2 linked regions of the Corallococcus sp. EGB genome follow. The protein of the gene in region 2 interacts with the protein of the main gene of each other region in a pairwise test. Links are inferred from orthologs where the notes say so. Each region holds a gene or a part of one and is shown on either strand. Other genes may lie near its edges. The genes, in order: serC and selB.

Region 1 (10,714 bases), 2.8 Mb from region 2 along the record:
CCGGCTGTACTGCGCCGCCAGGTTGTCGCCCCCGCTCTCCACGATGAGGAGCTCCGGCTTGAGTTCCTCCATCAGGTTCTCGAGCGCCAGCAGGTTGTGGCTGATGTCCTCGCGGATGGCCGCGTGCGGGCACCCGCCCGTCTCCACCGCCTTGATGCGCTCGGGCGCGAGCGCCTTGTTCCGGGTGAGGAACTCCGCGTCCTCCTTCGTGAAGATGTCGTTCGTCACCACGCCCAGCCGGTACGTGTCGCGCAGCGCCTTGCACAGCGCCAGCACCAGGGCCGTCTTCCCGCTCCCCACCGGCCCGCCAATGCCGATGGTGAAGGCCCTCGCGGAGTAGTCGCGCGTCCGTGGCACCTCCCGCTCGTGGTAGTGCCCCGGATGATCCCACTCCTCATGGGTGTGGTTGTCGTCGTCATGGCCGTGGCCGCGATGGTCGTCGTGCATGGTTCACCTCAGGAGAGAAAGAGCCTCGAGTAGAGCCGGTCGTGCGTCGCGCCGAAGAGGTCCAGCAGCGGCGCCGTCTGGGCCAGCGACTCCGGCCCCAGCCCGGCACACGCCTCCAGCACCTCGTCGAGCAACGGCGCGCACTGGTGCTGCAACTGGTGCGACTCGTGCGTCCCCACGATGCCGATTCGCACCGCCGCGGACAGCGCTCCCCTCAGCGTCAGGGAGAGCAGGAGCTGCTGCGCGTCGGACAGCTCGACCTCCAGCGCGCGCAGCACCGCGCCGAAGAGGGGCGCGTGGTGGAAGCGCAGCCCCGCCGCCCGCGCCTTCTCCCGCAGGGGCCCCACCTGCCCGGGGAAGATGCGGGCGCACGTGTCCAGGAAGGCACGCCCCTGCGTGCGGCTGGCCCGGTTGGCCACGTGGTTGGTGAGGAAGGACTCCGCGCGCGCGTCCAGCGCCTCCAGCGTGGCGGGCTCACGCCAGGCCGCCCCCAGCAGCGGGAGCGCCCCGTGCCCCGTCTGCCAGAGCAGCTCCCGAGCGAAGCGCGCCAGCCCCTCGCGCTCGCGCACCTCGCCCTGCTGCACCGCCGCCTCCAACCCGCCCGAGTGCGCGAAGCCCCCGGTGGGGAACGCCGAGTCGCCCAGCTGCAGCACCCTCCACGCCAAGCCCATGGCCGTCCCTCAGAAGAGCGAGTAGAGCTGCGCCAGCGGCAGCCGGGCGGCGGGCTCGCACACGAGCAGCTCCCCGTCCGCGCGGACCTCATACGACTCCGGATCCACCGTGAGCTCGGGCAAGGCGTCGTTCAGCTTCATGTCGCGCTTGCCAATGCCCCGGCACCGGCGCACCGCGGAGAGCTGCTTGGTCAGGCCCATCTCCCGCACCAGCCCGTCCGCCAGCGCGCGCCCCGACACGAAGGTGATGCTCGTGGCCCCCAGGGCTCGCCCCCGCGCCCCGAACATCGGCCGCATGTAGTACGGCTGCGGCGTGGGGATGGATCCATTGGCGTCGCCCATCTGCGCCCAGGCGATGAGGCCGCCCTTCACCACCAGCTCCGGACGCATGCCGAAGAACGCCGGCCGCCACAGCACCAGGTCCGCCAGCTTCCCCACCTCCACCGAGCCGACCTCGTGTGCCAGTCCGTGGGCGATGGCCGGGTTGATGGTGTACTTGGCCACGTAGCGGCGGATGCGGAGGTTGTCGTTGTCCCCGCGCTCCTCGCGCAGGCGCCCGCGCTGGTCGCGCATCTTGTGCGCCGTCTGCCACGTGCGGGTGATGACCTCGCCCACGCGCCCCATGGCCTGGCTGTCCGAGGACATCATGCTGATGGCCCCCAGGTCATGGAGGATGTCCTCCGCCGCGATGGTGCTGCCCCGGATGCGGCTCTCCGCGAAGGCCACGTCCTCGGGGATCTCCCGGTCCAGGTGGTGACACACCATGAGCATGTCCAGGTGCTCATCCAGCGTGTTGACGGTGTACGGGCGCGTAGGGTTCGTCGAGCTGGGCAGCACGTTGGGCGCGCCGCACACGCGGATGATGTCCGGGGCGTGCCCTCCGCCCGCGCCCTCCGAATGATACGTGTGGATGGTGCGGCCCTTGAACGCCGCCAGCGAGTCGTCCACGTAGCCGGACTCGTTCAGCGTGTCCGTGTGGATGGTGACCTGCACATCCTCGCCGTCGGCCACCGTCAGGCAGGTGTCGATGGCGGCCGGCGTGGTGCCCCAGTCCTCGTGCAGTTTCAGGCCGACGGCCCCGGCGGCGATCTGCTCCAGCAGCCCCTCCGGGCGCGAGGTGTTGCCCTTGCCGGTGAGGCCGATGTTGAGCGGCAGGCTGTCCGTGGCCTGCAGCATGCGCCGGATGTTCCACGCGCCCGACGTGCAGGTGGTGGCCTTGGTGCCGGTGGCCGGTCCCGTGCCACCGCCCACCCAGGTGGTGACTCCGCTGGCGATGGCCTCGTCCGCCTGCTGCGGGCAGATGAAATGGATATGCGTGTCCAGGCCGCCCGCGGTGACGATGTGTCCCTCGCCGGCGATGACCTCCGTCGTGACGCCCACCACCATGCCCGGCGTCACCCCGGCCATGACGTCCGGGTTGCCCGCCTTGCCAATGCCGATGATGCGCCCGGACTTGATGCCGATGTCCGCCTTGTAGATGCCCGTCCAGTCGAGGATGAGCGCGTTGGTGATGACGACGTCCAGCGCCTCGGCGTCCCCCACGCCTGCCTTCTGGCCCATGCCGTCGCGCAGCACCTTGCCGCCACCGAACTTGCACTCGTCTCCGTAGACGGTCAGGTCCTTCTCCACCTCGGCCACCAGGCCCGTGTCGCCCAGGCGCACGCGGTCTCCCGTGGTGGGACCGAACATGTCCGCGTAGTGACGGCGATCCAGCTTCCGGCTCATGCGCCCTCCTCGTGACCGAAGCCCCGCGCGGCCACCTCGGCAAGCGCCCGCTGCTCGTTCTCCGGCGTCACCGGGCCGTTGCCCAAGGCGTTGCCGCCCCACACCACCCGCGCTCCGGCAATGGACACCAGGGACACCGTCTTCTTCTCGCCGGGCTCGAAGCGCACCGCCGTGCCCGCGGGGATGTCCAACCGGCGCCCGTACGCCTTCGCGCGGTTGAACACGAGCGCCCGGTTCGTCTCGAAGAACGGGTAGTGGCTGCCCACCTGGATGGGACGGTCGCCCCGGTTCGTCACCTCCAGGGTGACGGCGTCGCGGCCCTCATTGAGCAGCACCTCGCCCGGCTTCACCCACAGCTCGCCCGGCTTCACCTCGTCCTGCGGCGAGCGCGCGAAGCGCTCCAGCGGCGGCACCGGCAGGAAGCTGCCGTGGAGCGCCAGGGACAGGTCCCCGTGCTCGGCCTCGACGGGGTGGTGCACTGTCACCAGCTTCGTGCCGTCCGGGAAGGTGCCTTCCACCTGCACCTCCACCACCATCTCCGGCACGCCCTCCATCACCTGGGCGCGCCCCAGGAGCTTCCGCCCCAGGTCCATCAGCTCGGCGACGCCGCGGCCGTCGCGGATGAACTCCAGGAGCTGGGTGGCAATCAATGCCACCGTCTCCGGGTAGTTGAGCCGAACTCCTCGCGCCAGTCGTTTCTGGGCCAGGAAGCCAGCGCCGTGCAGCAAGAGCTTGTCAATCTCTCTCGGCGAGAGGTGCATGTTCAGACTCCGGGTGGCCCCAGGCAGGCACCTGACGGGCCGGCGCCCGAGCTACACGGGATTGGCCAGACGCAGCGAGCGGGAAGCCCATGGAGCGTTTCCAGGGGACGTCACCGGCAGCGCTACGAACAATTCCAAACATAACCACTGACCTCGGGGGCATCTCCTGTCAGTACTGAACACTCATGCCCGCCGCGTCCAGGGGTCGTCTCCCAGCAGCGGGGTAAGAAATGACAGCCATTCGCGGGCCGTCCTCAGCAGACCTTCCGCCGAGGTGGACGCGGCCCGCACCAGCAGCCCCTCCGCGCCCAGGGGACTGGCGGAGCAGACCTGCCCCGCGCGCGGGGAGAGGGGCATCGCGCCAATGCGCGCCGCCAGCGCCTCACGGGCCGAGGCCAGAGCAGGTCCCACCAGCAGGACGGTGCCGAGCGCGTCGAAGCGGCCCAGCCGCTCGGGAAGCGCCCCATGGGCGGGGTCCAGGAGCCAGCGCTCGTCCACCAGGGCCCTGCCCTCCCGGTGGACGTGCAGGGTGGAGGCGTACCGGGTGAAGGCCCAACGCTCCCCGTTGGCGCTGCGGCCGGCGACGACCAGGTCCATCACGACGAGCGAGGCGTCCGGGGCGAGGTGGATCTCCTGGTGCTGCGTGTACCGGGCTCCAGCGAAGCACATGGTGGGGTCTGGCACGAGCGCGAGGAACGCCCCCGCCCCCACGCGCGCCGACAGGTCGCTGCGGCAGCCGTGGGGCGAGCGGTAGACGCGGTGGGCGCCCTGACTGGACAGCAGCGCGGCGGCGCCCCCGGCCACGTCCATGTCCAGGGAGAGGTGGTCACCATCCACGAGTCCGCCACCCAGCGAGCTCGTGTAGACCCAGGCGGCGTGTCCGTGGTTGCGCGGCGTGAGCAGCCGCAAGGGACTGTGTGCGAGCGCGCTGCGCACCACGGTGCGGGCGCCGACCCGCTCGAAGGCGAGCCGCGCGACTCCCGCACGCCCCCGCCGCGCCGCCCCGGAGGCCCCGGGGTGATGCTGCAACTCTTTACCTGGCGTCATGGGGCGAAGTATCCCGCCTCGACCCACACGATTCCGCCCCCTCCAGTGGGAACTGACTCCCAACTGTCATCTTCCGTGAGTGTCATTCCCTCGCATGGGTCTGGCAGCCTGCTGCGAGTCAGTGGCAGATGCCCCTGGGAAGCGGATGCAGCAGGCTCGGGGCGGTAACGAAGAAGAATCTTTGGAACTGCAGCTCCCTCGGAGCAGCGGGGTGTGGTGGAAGGTGAAGGTTGTGGCTACGAGTCACCGGACTCGCTGGCCGCTCGCATTTCTCGGATCCTCTGGCACCTTGCGGACAGGTCGGGCCACTTGGACGAAATCCAGCTCAGAACCTCATCCATTTTCTTCGAATCATTGAACGGGAACGTCTCATCCATGGCGAGAGCGATCGCCACCCGGCCGCGATCATCTGACGAAAGCCAGTCCTCTCCGACCTGGAGCAGTGCAGCGCCCTCGTCGTCCAGACACCAGAGCATCCTGTTAAAGATCTCGGCGAGGGCATGCGCAGGAAGCGCCGGAGCCCTGTGCGCGTAAAGGGTGTCAATGATGCGTGTCATCTCCTCGGCGGTCACGGCGGACTCCTGTAGATCGTGGTGGTCGAGGTCGCAGTGTTGAGCTGTGCCTTGAAAGACAGCCGCTGCACGCCGGAGTTATGCATATCGACCAGCAGGGTTGTCTCCACGAACTCGAATCCGGCAGCCTGATGCGAACGGCAGGACACTCGCGTCAACGAGCCAGAAGCCGATTGAATCCGCCATTCACTCCAGATTGATGAACGCATCGTTATCCCAGTAGAAGTTGAAGGCCGCCACGAACTCCGCCGGAGTGGCCTTCGCCTTTTGGAGCCGGGCGTTCGAGACGATTTGTTGTGCGGCAGAGATGGAGAGCGTCTCGCTCAACCCGTGCATGCGTGCGAACTCAGGGAGCTCGTCCGAGTAGAAATCCCGCTCCAGAACAATCGTGCGGGTCCGCACGCTCAGCGGAGGCTTCCCCTGGACCTAGAGTCCATGTGTCCGCTCCGGCAAGCTGTCGATTCGGGCGAGGACATTCGCGAGCCATTCGAAGGACTCCACGCGTCGTCCCCCCTCTTTCCGTCAGAGCCGCCGTGATTCAAGGCCGGGGCGCTGGTGATCGCCCCGGCCTGCCTGGGAGGACGCTGGAGCTACCCGTTCCGCTTCGCGAAGTCGTCCATGAAGGACACCAGCGTCTTCACGTGGTCCACGGTCACCGCATTGTACAGCGACACGCGGATGCCGCCCGTGATGCGGTGGCCCTTCATTCCCACCATGCCAGCCTTGGCGCCTTCGGCCACGAAGGCCTCTTCCAGCTTTTCGTCACGCAGGCGGAAGACGACGTTCATGTACGAGCGTGACGCCTTCTCCACCGGGGCCCGGTAGAAGCCCGCGTTGCGGTCGATGGCCGAGTACAGCAAATCGCCCTTCTCGCGGTTCCAGGCCTCCACCTGCTTCAGGCCGCCCACGCCCTTGATCCACGCGAGCACGTTGCGGCACAGGTAGATGGAGAAGGTCGGGGGCGTGTTGTAGAGCGAGTTGTTCTCCGCGTAGGTCGTGTAGCGGAAGATCTTCGGGATGTCCTTCCGGCCCTTCGCCATGAACGCCTTGTCCACCAGCACCAGGACAATGCCTGACGGCCCGATGTTCTTCTGCGCTCCCGCGTAGATGAGCGCGAAGCGCCTGACGTCAATGGGCTTCCACAGGATGTCAGAGCTCATGTCCGCCACCAGCGGCACCTGCCCCACGTCCGGGAACGTGTGCCATTGCGTCCCGAAGAGCGTGTTGTTGCTCGTCATGTGGACGTAGGCGGCCTTCGGATCGAGCTGGAGTTCCGCCTGCGTGGGCACGCGCGTGAAGCGCTTGTCCTTGTCCATCGTGTTCGCGGCGATGCGCGGCGTGCCGTAGTAGCGCGCCTCGTCCACCGCCTTCTCGCTCCAGCCTCCCGTCACCACGTAGTCCGCGGAGGCGTCCCGGGTGAGGAAGTTCATGGGCACCTGCGCGAACTGCTGCGAGGCGCCGCCCTGGAGGAAGAGGACCTCATGGGTGTCCGGAACGGCGAGCAGCTCCCTGACCAGGCCAATGGCCTCGTTGTGGACCGCCTCGAAGGCCTTGCCCCGGTGGCTGTGCTCGATGATCGACATCCCGGTGCCCTGGAAGTCGAGCAGCTCGTCCCGGGCTCGCTCCAGCGCTGTTGTGGGGAGGCCCGCGGGGCCGGGATTGAAGTTGATGACGCGCATGGCCGTTTCCTCTGGAAGGTGAACCGCGCCGGCATTCTTGCCCGCGGAACAGATGGGGGTCACCAGCAACGTGGGCTCCGCCGACGATGGTGAACGGGTGGTAGCGTTCCAGGCGTGTCCTCCCTTCCCACACCGCTGGCCTCCGCCTTCCTCGCGGCCTCTGGCTGTGCCCCGGGTTCGCTTCCGGAGCCCGCTCGACTGGAGGCCCTGCTCGCCTCGGCGGTGGACCGCGCCCGGTTGCACTGGCCCGGGCTGGAGCTGGACCCTTCCGCCTTCGCGGCCTTTGTCGCGGAGCGGCTGACGTCCCCCTCCACGCTCCTGGACGTCCTGAGCGGGGCCTCCCCTGCCCTCCTGGAGCTGTACCTGACCTTCGGATGTCTGCGGCACGACCACGCCGCGCTCCAGTGCTTCGAGGACCACTACCTCCGCGACGTTGGCGCGTTCGTGTCCGGGGTGGATCGCTCGCCCCCACGTGGAGGCGCTGTCCCTGGAGGCCATCGCGGCGCTCTACCGCGTGCCCATGTCCACCGTGTCGCGCTGGCTCAGCCGCACACGGGAACAGGTGGCGGAGGCCACGACGCGGCAGCTCTGCGAACGCCTGGGGGTCAGCGCCGCATCGGTGGACAGCATCGCCGCGCGGGTCTTGAGCCAGGTGGACCTCAGCCTGGCGCGGCTGCTCGGTCCGGCCCGCTGAACTTTCGCTGCAAGGATTTTCCCGGCCGGTGTCAGGGCGTCGAAAGGCCCCGTCCTTGCCTCACCGAGGAAAGCCCACGCGCGTCCTGTCCCGGCTCGCCGCCGCCGTCTCCGCCTGCGAGTCGTCCCCTGAAGACAAACCCTCCATCCCGACTGTTTCTTGTGGAGGGATTGACGGGAGCCGGCCTTCATCACACTGACAGTGTTGGATTGCCATTGCGGTCCGACCCCAACCGGAGGTCGTGATGAAGCTCAAGATGGCGCTGGCGGCAGGTCCTTGTGCGAACTGTATCGACAGCAAGGTTGCGTGCATGCACAGCGCGACGACGCCGGCGTAGGAAGAGGCCTGCTACGCCCAGGGCCAGAAGCGCCGCATCGACTGGTGCGAGCCTCACTGACCGCATCCGAGAACCGCGCCGCTCCGGACCGTGCCGAGCCGGGCCGCGCGGTTCCCGTGACTTCACCGCTTCACATCAGGGGTTCTTGAAGTTCTGGGCCACGAAGTCCCAGTTCACGAGGCTGTTGAGGAAGGTCTCGATGAACTTGGGGCGCGCGTTGCGGTAGTCGATGTAATAGGCGTGCTCCCACACGTCGATGGTGAGCAGCGCCTTCTTGCCGTGCTTCATCGGCAGGTCCGCGTTGGACGTCTTCATGACGGCCAGCTTGTTGCCATCCTTCACCAGCCAGGCCCAACCGGAGCCGAACTGCGTGGCGGCGGCGTCGGAGAACTGCTTCTTGAACTCGTCGAAGGAGCCGAAGTCGCGGTTGATGGCGTCCGCCAGCTCACCCGTCGGCTTGCCGCCGCCGGCCGGCTTCATGCAGTTCCAGAAGAACGTGTGGTTCCACACCTGGGCCGCGTTGTTGAACACGGGACCGTCGCTGCTGAGGATGACCTCCTCCAGCGACTTGCTGGCCTCGGGCTTGCCGGCGGTCAGCTCGTTCAGCTTGTTCACGTACGTCGCGTGGTGCTTGTCGTGGTGGTACTCCAGCGTCTCCGCGCTCATGTGCGGGGCCAGCGCGTCCTTCTTGTAGGGGAGCTCGGGCAGCGTGAAGGGCATCGGGTGCGTCCTTTCTGGATACAGTGAGGTTCGTCTACGTTCGCTACTTCGGGGCGGGCCCTGGCTCCGGATGCGCCGTCAGCGCGCGATACGCCCGGTTCCAGTAGAGCAGCGGTTCTCCGTCCACTCCCCGCTGGATGCGCTCCACGCGGCCCACCAGCAACAGGTGATCGCCGTAACGGTGCACATCCAACAGAGCGCACGCCAGACCCACCAGGCTGTCCTGCACGAAGGCCTCTTCGTCGAACACCCGGCCTTCGGCCTCTCCCTTCGCGCATTGGACGGACACGTCGCGTTGGGTGGTGGACAGCACGCTCACACTGAAGCGACGGGCAACCTCCACCCGCTTGAGCGTGCGGGAGGACTGCTGCAGCGCCAGGACAATCAGCGGAGGCGTCAGGGAGAGGGAGCTGAAGGAGCTGACCGTCGTCGCCGCGATCCCGTCCGCGTCACGGACGGACACCACGGCCACCCCGCTCGCCCACCGGGACATCGCCTCCCGGAAGTCCGGGGCCGACACCCCTTCAGTGCCGCTCTGAGTCATGTGGCGGTCTCTACCACCCGGCCCGCCACCCGGTCAGCACTTCCTCCAATCCATTGGCGGAATACCAATGGGGTGGCAGGGAGCCGCCCGGCCCCGGTTGGAGGCGCGTCGACTCTCCGACACCTTGGACCTGGCCTTACGTGGCCGGGCGCGCCTTGCCGAGCTTCTTGCTGAGCCGGTTGTTGATCACGAAGTCCTCCGACACGAGCCCCAGCAAGGCCAGCGTCAGCGCGTGGGGCGAGCGCAGCTCCCCGTCCACTTCCGGCGAAGGGAGGATGGAGCGCAGGAACTCCGAGTGCGCGATCTTCGCGATGGCGACCTCCTCGTAGACGCCGAGCACCTCCGTCTCCACGTCACTCGCGAAGTGATCCGGATACTGCGCCTGATGGTGCGCGATCTGCTTCAGCAGGACGGGGTGCTCCACGTTCAGGAGCACGACCCCGTTGGGGCACTCGGGGTCGCGGGGCTGCCAGACCGCGAGGTAGCCCGGCTTCTCCATTACGTCCTTCTTCACCCGTCGACAGTGCGGCAGACCGCCGCCGACGCGGGCGCTCCGGGCGGACACGGGCCCGGACATGGCGCCGAGGTTGTCCGGGCCTCTCGCGCCTCTTCGAGGCGAGGTGGTCTCCGGGCGCGGGCGCCGTGAGGCACTCGGCGTTCCAGGCAGCGCCAGCTGTCCGCCCTTCTGGACGGGGCTCACGTTCTCGGAGCCTTCCTTCTTGGCCGAGAGCCGGGTCATCTTCCAGCGGGCCCCGAAGCGTTCAATCAGGCGTTCCCGCCAGGCTTCGTCCTCGATGCTGCGGGCCTCGCCCGTCCGCGCCTCCGCGAGCGCCTTCCGGATGGGCTCCGGCATCCTGTCCGCGAACTCGATGGCCCACTCGTTCAACGGCAGGTCGTCGTTCGAGCCCGGCCCGCCCCGCATCTTCAAGGAGTTCCGGTCGGTGGTGGGGAAGACACCGGCGCGGCCCTCTGCGTCGAGCTCCGGCGGCCGGAACACAATCCAGAGCCGCTGCCGGACCTGCGTGGCGCTCACGCCCAGTGACCGGTAGACCGAGTGGTGGGTCTGGTAGTTGTAAAGCTCGTTGCGATAGAGCGCCGCGATGTAGCCGGTCTGCGCGGCATAGCCGTGGATGTTGGGGCGCTCGCCGGACCACAGGAACCAATCCGCGTGGGTTCCGTCGCTGAGCGTGAGGGAGCCCGAATCCGACAGCGCTCCTCCGTCGTGCCCCCGTTTGAAAACAATCCAATGTCTGGCGCCGTGGACCTTGCGAACAATCGTTGGATGGAGGCCTCGAGGACGCGAATCCTGGAAGTTGCGCGGCCAGTTCTCCTTGGCGTCACTCTGGAGGACATCCACGGAGACGGAGACGGTTTCTGGAATCTCCCAGAAGCGGTGGTTGAGGTACTTCGGGATTCCATGGACGGTCTTCTCATCCCGGCCTGGATCGCCCAACACCGTGTCTTCCGTCGGTGAATTTCCAAGGAGGACAATGACGGTTCCATGGTTCTCGAGCCAC
Region 2 (6,339 bases):
GCACAAGTCCACGGGCGTGGTGGAGCTGTCGTGGGCGGAGTTCGACCGGCGGGTGCAGGCGCTGGCGCGCACCATCCGCCAGGGCTGGGAGCCGCAGGCGGTGGTGGGGGTGGCCCACGGCGGCGTGTTCGTGGGCGGGGCGCTCGCGGGCGCGCTCGGCTGCGAGTTCTTCCCCGTGCGCATCAGCCGCCGCAGCCGCGACAAGGCCGAGCGCCCCCAGGAGCGCGGCCAGCCGCAGGTGAGCGAGGAGATGCCCCGGGAGCTCAAGGGCCGCCGCGTGCTCATCGTGGACGACATCGCGTCCAGCGGGGACACGCTGGAGCTGGCCTCGGCGCTCGCGAAGAAGATGGGCGCGACGGAGATCCGCACCGCGTGCCTGATTGCGCGGCCGGAGGGCTTCACGCCGGACCACGTGGGGCTGTCCACGGACGCGCTCTTCGTCTTCCCGTGGGACTACCAGCCGGTGATGGGCGACGCGCACCTCGAGGACGACCCGGACAAGGCCGGGGCCTGAGTCCCGCGGCAAGGGCGCTGACGCGGCGATGATCATCGGGACGGCGGGCCACATCGACCACGGCAAGACGTCCCTCGTGAAGGCGCTGACGGGAACCGACACCGACCGGCTCCCGGAAGAGAAGCGGCGGGGCATCACCCTGGAGCTGGGCTTCGCCCACCTGGCGCTCCCGGACGGCCGGGTGGCGGGCGTGGTGGACGTGCCCGGCCACGAGCGCTTCGTGAAGGCCATGGCCGCGGGCGCGGGCGGCGTGGACCTGGCGGTGCTGGTGGTGGCGGCGGACGAGGGCGTCATGCCCCAGACGCGCGAGCACCTGGACATCTGCCGCCTGCTGGGAGTGAAGGCGGGCGTCGTCGCGCTCACCAAGGCGGACCTGCTGGAGGGGCTGGGCGACGACTGGCGCGCGCTGGTGGAGGCGGACCTGGCCGCGCTCACCGCCGGCACCTTTCTGGAGGGCGCGCCCGTGGTGCCGGTGTCCTCGCGCACGGGCGCGGGCCTGGAGGAGCTGAAGGCGGCGCTCGCCCGCGCGGGTGCGGCGCTGCCCCGGCGCCCCTCGGAGGGCCCCGCGTTCCTGCCCGTGGACCGGGCCTTCACCATCAAGGGCTTCGGCACGGTGGTGACGGGCACGCTGTTGTCCGGCGCGCTGGCGGTGGATGACTCCGTGTCGTTGCTCCCCGCGGCGGCCGGCGCGCGCCCGGGCCCCTTCCGCATCCGCGGCGTGCAGGTGCACGGCCGGTCCGTGGCGAGCGTGGAGGCGGGGCAGCGCGCGGCGGTGAACGTGGCGGACGTGCAGACGGAGGACGTGCACCGGGGCATGGTGCTCACGCGCGCGGGCGAGCTGCCGGAGACGTCCATGCTGGACGTGGAGCTGACGCTGCTGCCGGCCGCGGAAGCCCCCCTGCCCGGGCGCCGCAAGCTGCTGCTGCACCTGGGCACGGCGCAGGTGGAGGCCACGGTGGCGCTGCTGGACCTGGGCTCGCTCGCGCCGGGGGAGACGGCGCTCGCGCAGCTGCGGCTGGAGTCGCCGGTGGGGGCGCTCGTCGGTCAGCGCTTCATCCTGCGCGGCTCGCGCGCGCTGCCGGGGCGGGGCGCCACGCTGGCCGGAGGGCGCGTGCTGTCCATCACGCCGCCGCGCCGGCGCCGGGGCGCGTCCGAGGTGGTGCGGCCGCTGTTGGAGGCGGACGCGGCCGGGCTGGTGACGTGGCTCTTGCGGCAGGCGGGCTACGCGGGGCTCACGCAGACGGAGCTGTTCGGGCGCTCGGGGCTTGCGCCCAAGGTGCTCACGCGCACGCTGGAGCTTCAGGGCGCGAAGGGGCAGGTGCTGCTGGTGGACCGCGACCGGCGGCTCTACGTGGCGCACGACGTGTTCGAGGGACTGCGCCAGCGCTCGCTCGCGCTGCTCGCCGCGTTCCATGAGCGCGAGCCCATGCGCGAGGGCCTGTCGCGCGAGGAGCTCCGCCAGCGGCTCTCCGGCCAGCTGGACGCGCGCCTGTTCCAGCGCGTGGTGCAGGCGCTGGTGGACTCCGGCAGCGTGGAGGCGGAGAAGGACTGGGTCCGTCTGCAGGGCCGGGGCCGCACGCTCACCCTGGGCGACGAGGCCGCGCGCACGCGCCTGGGCGCGGAGCTGGCCGCGGCGGGGCTCGCGCCGCCCACCGTCACGGAGCTGTCGCAGAAGCTGGGCCTGCCGCCCGCGAAGCTGCAGGAGCTGTTGAAGGTGCTGGTGGCGTCGGGCACGGGCGTGCGGGTGAGCGAGGAGCTGTGCTTCGACGCGGGCGCCCTGGAGGACCTTCGCGCCCGGCTGGTGACGTATCTGAAGGGCCAGAAGGAGATCACCACCCAGGGCTTCAAGGAGCTCGTGGGCCAGAGCCGCAAGTTCACCATCCCCCTGTCGGAGTACTTCGACCGGGAGAAGGTGACGCTGCGGGTGGGGGACAAACGGGTGCTGCGTCGCGGATGAGTTCCAAGGCCTACAACGAGCAGGACCTGCGCGCCCTGGTGGAGCCCTTCACCCAGCCCATGCTGGTGCTGGAGTCGGAGGGGCGCGTCTGGGTGGCCAATGCCGCGTATGGGCGGCTGTTGGGCCTGCCCCTGGACCAGGTGGAGGGCCGCTCCTTCCTGGACTTCGTGCAGCCGGAGGAGCGCAGCCGGATGGCGGAGCGCTTCCGCCGGCTGGCCACCGGCGCGCAGCTGGATGGGCGTCCGCAGCTCTACAAGGTGCTCAGCGTCCACGGCACGCCGGGCGAGGTGTTCGTGCAGGCCAGCCACCTGCGGCTGGAGGATGGCCGCTTCGCCCTGCTGGTCAGCTGCATGGTGCTGACGGACCGCCCCATGGAGCTGGGGGTGGCGGAGCAGCTGGTGGACACGTCCGCGGGGCTGGTGTCCGCGCGCTCGGAGGAGGCCGTGCGGCGCGTGGCGCTGGCGGGCCTGGAGGCCGCGGGCTTCCGCGCGCGCATCCTGCGCTGGGACGGCACGCGGCTGGTGGTGCGCGACGGCGTGTCGCTGCCGGCGGACTCGCACCTGGCGCTGGAGGCCCTGTCGGACGGGCGGCCGGTGTTCGGTGGCGCGGACCAGGCGCAGCCCACGCACGCGTACCTGCCGGTGGGCGGCCCCCAGTCGGAGGTGCTGTGGGTGGCCGGCCCGTGGGTGGCGCCCCGGCATGGCTCGGTGCTGACGCTGTTCGCGAAGGTGGTGGGCGCGGCGCTCGCGGACTCGAGCCTGCAGGCGGACGGCGCTCGCAGCCGCTGGGAGGTGGAGGCGGTGGCGGAGATGGCGCGCTTCGTGGCGCAGCCCGTGCCCCCGCCTCCGGAGATGTTCCTCGCGCGCGTGGCGGAGCTGCTCCAGGCCAAAGCGGTGGCGCTGCACGTCGCCTCCGCACCGGGGCAGCCCCCGGGGCTCGTCGCCCACGTGGGGCTGGAGCAGGGGAGCGACGCGGACGCCGTCCAGGCCACCGGCGTGCTGCTGGCCGCGTCGCTGCGGGAGGGCGGAGGCGTGCTGTCGTCCGAGTCGCAGGGGCGCGCGTTGGAGACGCTGTCCCAGGGCCGCTTCGGCAGCGGGACGGCGGCGCGGCTCACCCGCGGCGGTGAGAGCCTGGGCGTGGTGCAGGCGCTGCGCGCGAAGGAGCGCCCCTTCGATGAACGGGACGCGCGGCTCTTGTCCACGCTCGCGGAGCTGCTGGTGACGCTGTTGGAGCAGCGCCGCCTGCGCGCGGAGTCCGCGCGTCAGCTCACGGAGACGCGCCTGCTGCTGGACCTGGCGCGCACCACGTCCGGCGTGCTGGAGACGGCGAGCATCCTGGACGTCGCGTCCGACTTCCTGGTGCACCTGCTGGACGTGTCCAACTGCTTCATCCTGCTCCACGACGAACAGGCCAAGGTGCTGCGCGGCGCGGCGGCGTCCGCGGCCCACCGCGACCTGTTCCGCACGGTGGTGGTGCCGCTGGACAGCGACGACCTGGCCGCGCGCGTGGCCCAGGCGCGCAAGCCCATCGCCGTGGAGGACCTGACGTCCGCGAGCATCTCCGTGAGCGCGGTGCTCATCGACCGGCTGGGGGAGAAGGCCCTGCTGGGCCTGCCGCTCACCTCGCGCGAGGAGCTCATCGGCGTGGTGCTGGTGGACGACGTGCGCGGCCCGCGCCCCTTCGGCCCGGAGCTGATCGAGCTGGCGGAGGCGACGTGCGGCCAGCTGGCGCTGTCCATCGCCAACGCGCGCCTCTACGAATCCCTCTGGGCCAGCTACGCGGAGCTGGCCGCCACCCGCGCGGAGATGGTGAAGCGCGAGCGCTTCGCCGCGCTGGGCGAGCTGTCCGCCATCGTCGCCCACGAGGTGCGCAACCCCCTGGGCGTCATCTTCAACGCCGTGGCCACGCTCCGGCGCATCATGAACCCCAGCGGCGACACGGCCATGCTGCTGGACATCGTCGCGGAGGAGAGCGACCGCCTCAACCGGATGGTCGCGGACCTGCTCGACTTCACCCGCCCGCGCGACCCGGTGCTCCAGCCGGAGGACCTCCTGCGCGTGCTGCAGGACGCCTTCGAGGCCGCGAAGGCGCAGGCCCTCACGGAGCGCCCGGTGTACGTCTCCGTGGAGGTGGAGCCCGGGCTCGCCGCGGTGCCCATGGACCGGCGGCAGATCCGCCAGGCCCTGTTCAACGTGGCCGTCAACGCCATCCAGGCCATGCCCCAGGGGGGCGAGGTCCGGGTGCGCGCGCGCCGGGACACGCACGGAGGACGCGAGCAGCTGAGAATCGACGTGATGGACCAGGGGCCGGGCATCCCGGCCGAGCTGCTCCACCGCGTCTTCGAGCCCTTCTTCACCACCAAGGCCCAGGGCACCGGCCTGGGGCTGGCGGTGGTGAAGCGCATCCTGGAGGAGCACCGCGGTGAAATCGCCGTGGAGAGCGCTCCCGGACGCGGAACCACCTTCACCTTCTGGCTGCCGCTCACGCAGCCCCAGTCCCTCTCATGACCGACGCGACCACACCGGTTCCCCGAGGACGCATCCTCGTGGTGGACGACCAGCGCAACATGCGCGCCACCACCGCCCTGCTCCTGCGCGCGGAGGGCTACACCGTCTCCGAAGCCGCCACCGGCGAGGAGGCGCTCATCCTGCTCGCGAGGGAGCGCGTGGACCTGCTCCTCACGGACCTGAAGATGGAGCCCATGGACGGGCTCACGCTGCTCAAGCGCGCGGTGGAGGTGGCCCCGCGCCTCCAGGTCATCATGATGACGGCCTTCGGCTCCATCGAGAGCGCGGTGGAGGCCATGCGCATGGGGGCGTACGACTACGTCACCAAGCCCTTCAAGGAAGGCGAGCTGCGCTACCGCGTGGAGCGGGCCCTGGAGCGCGCCAAGCTCCAGGCGGCGGTGGACAACTTCGCCACGGAGTTCAACGAGCGCCACGGCCTGTCCGCGCTGGTGGGCCGCAGCCAGGCCATGCGCGAGCTCACCACGCGCCTGCTGCGCGTGGCCCAGAGCGACGCCACCGTCCTCATCCAGGGCGAGAGCGGCACGGGCAAGGAGCTGGTGGCCCGCGCCCTCCACGCGCACAGCCGCCGCAGCCGCCAGCCCTTCGTGCCCGTCAACTGCGCGGCCATCAGTGAGACGCTGCTGGAGACCGAGCTCTTCGGCCATGCCAAGGGCGCCTTCACGGGTGCGGTGAAGGCGCGCCGCGGCCTCTTCGAGGAGGCGGACAACGGCACGCTCTTCATCGACGAGGTGACGGAGACGAGCCCCACCTTCCAGTCCAAGCTCCTGCGCACGCTCCAGGACGGCGAGGTGCGCCGCGTGGGCGAGTCCACCGCGCTGCGCGTGGACGTGAGGATCGCCGCCGCCACCAACCGCGACATCGAGCTGGAGGTGAAGGAGAAGCGCTTCCGCCAGGACCTCTACTACCGCCTCAACGTGGTGCTCTTGCGCGTGCCCCCGCTGCGCGAGCGCCTGGAGGACGTGCCCGCGCTGGCGCAGCACTTCCTGGACCGCGCCAACGCCCGCAGCCCCCGGCCCCGGCGCCTGTCCGAAGCCGCCGTGGAGCACCTGATGACGTACCGCTTCCCCGGCAACGTGCGCGAGCTGGAGAACCTGGTGGAGCAGGCCGCCGCGCTGGCGGAAGGGGACGAGCTGCTCCCCGAGGACTTCCCGCTGCGCCCCCAGGGCCGCGTGCTCCCCGCCGCCGCGCCCGCGCCTGAATCCACGGGCCTGCCCCCCACCGACGTCGCGCGTCCTGGCGGCGCGGAGGCCTCGGGGCCCACGCTGGCGGAGGTGGTGGAGGACGCGGAGCGCCGCGCCATCCTCCAGGCGCTGGAGCGCCACGGCGTGGACCTGGCCCGC

The links.
Region 1: the proteins of selB (region 2) and serC interact in binary tests that used the Escherichia coli proteins (3 or more experiments, as listed by UniProt). The link is inferred for Corallococcus sp. EGB from one-to-one orthologs.

What each region holds. Positions count from the first base shown.
Region 1 is NZ_CP079946.1:3,945,229-3,955,942, reverse strand. Bases 4,859-7,762 are described here. They hold serC (3-phosphoserine/phosphohydroxythreonine transaminase), read right to left. Parts: upstream 6,903-7,762; coding sequence 5,814-6,902; downstream 4,859-5,813. Other genes in these bases: KYK13_RS16635 (hypothetical protein), read left to right, coding at 7,375-7,596; KYK13_RS16645 (hypothetical protein), read right to left, coding at 5,410-5,625; KYK13_RS16650 (hypothetical protein), read right to left, coding at 4,888-5,223. Outside these bases: urease accessory protein UreG, read right to left, coding at 1-447; KYK13_RS16670 (urease accessory protein UreF), read right to left, coding at 456-1,118; ureC (urease subunit alpha), read right to left, coding at 1,128-2,843; ureA (urease subunit gamma), read right to left, coding at 2,840-3,604; KYK13_RS16655 (urease accessory protein UreD), read right to left, coding at 3,788-4,651; KYK13_RS16630 (superoxide dismutase), read right to left, coding at 8,069-8,653; KYK13_RS16625 (flavin reductase family protein), read right to left, coding at 8,697-9,197; KYK13_RS16620 (hypothetical protein), read right to left, coding at 9,334-10,714. UniProt on the Escherichia coli protein: Catalyzes the reversible conversion of 3-phosphohydroxypyruvate to phosphoserine and of 3-hydroxy-2-oxo-4-phosphonooxybutanoate to phosphohydroxythreonine. Is involved in both pyridoxine and serine biosynthesis.
Region 2 is NZ_CP079946.1:1,187,534-1,193,872, forward strand. What follows is about bases 141-3,006. They hold selB (selenocysteine-specific translation elongation factor), read left to right. Parts: upstream 141-542; coding sequence 543-2,471; downstream 2,472-3,006. Other genes in these bases: KYK13_RS04880 (phosphoribosyltransferase), read left to right, coding at 141-514; KYK13_RS04890 (ATP-binding protein), read left to right, coding at 2,468-3,006. Outside these bases: more of KYK13_RS04880, read left to right, coding at 1-140; more of KYK13_RS04890, read left to right, coding at 3,007-4,978; KYK13_RS04895 (sigma-54 dependent transcriptional regulator), read left to right, coding at 4,975-6,339. UniProt on the Escherichia coli protein: Translation factor necessary for the incorporation of selenocysteine into proteins. It probably replaces EF-Tu for the insertion of selenocysteine directed by the UGA codon. SelB binds GTP and GDP.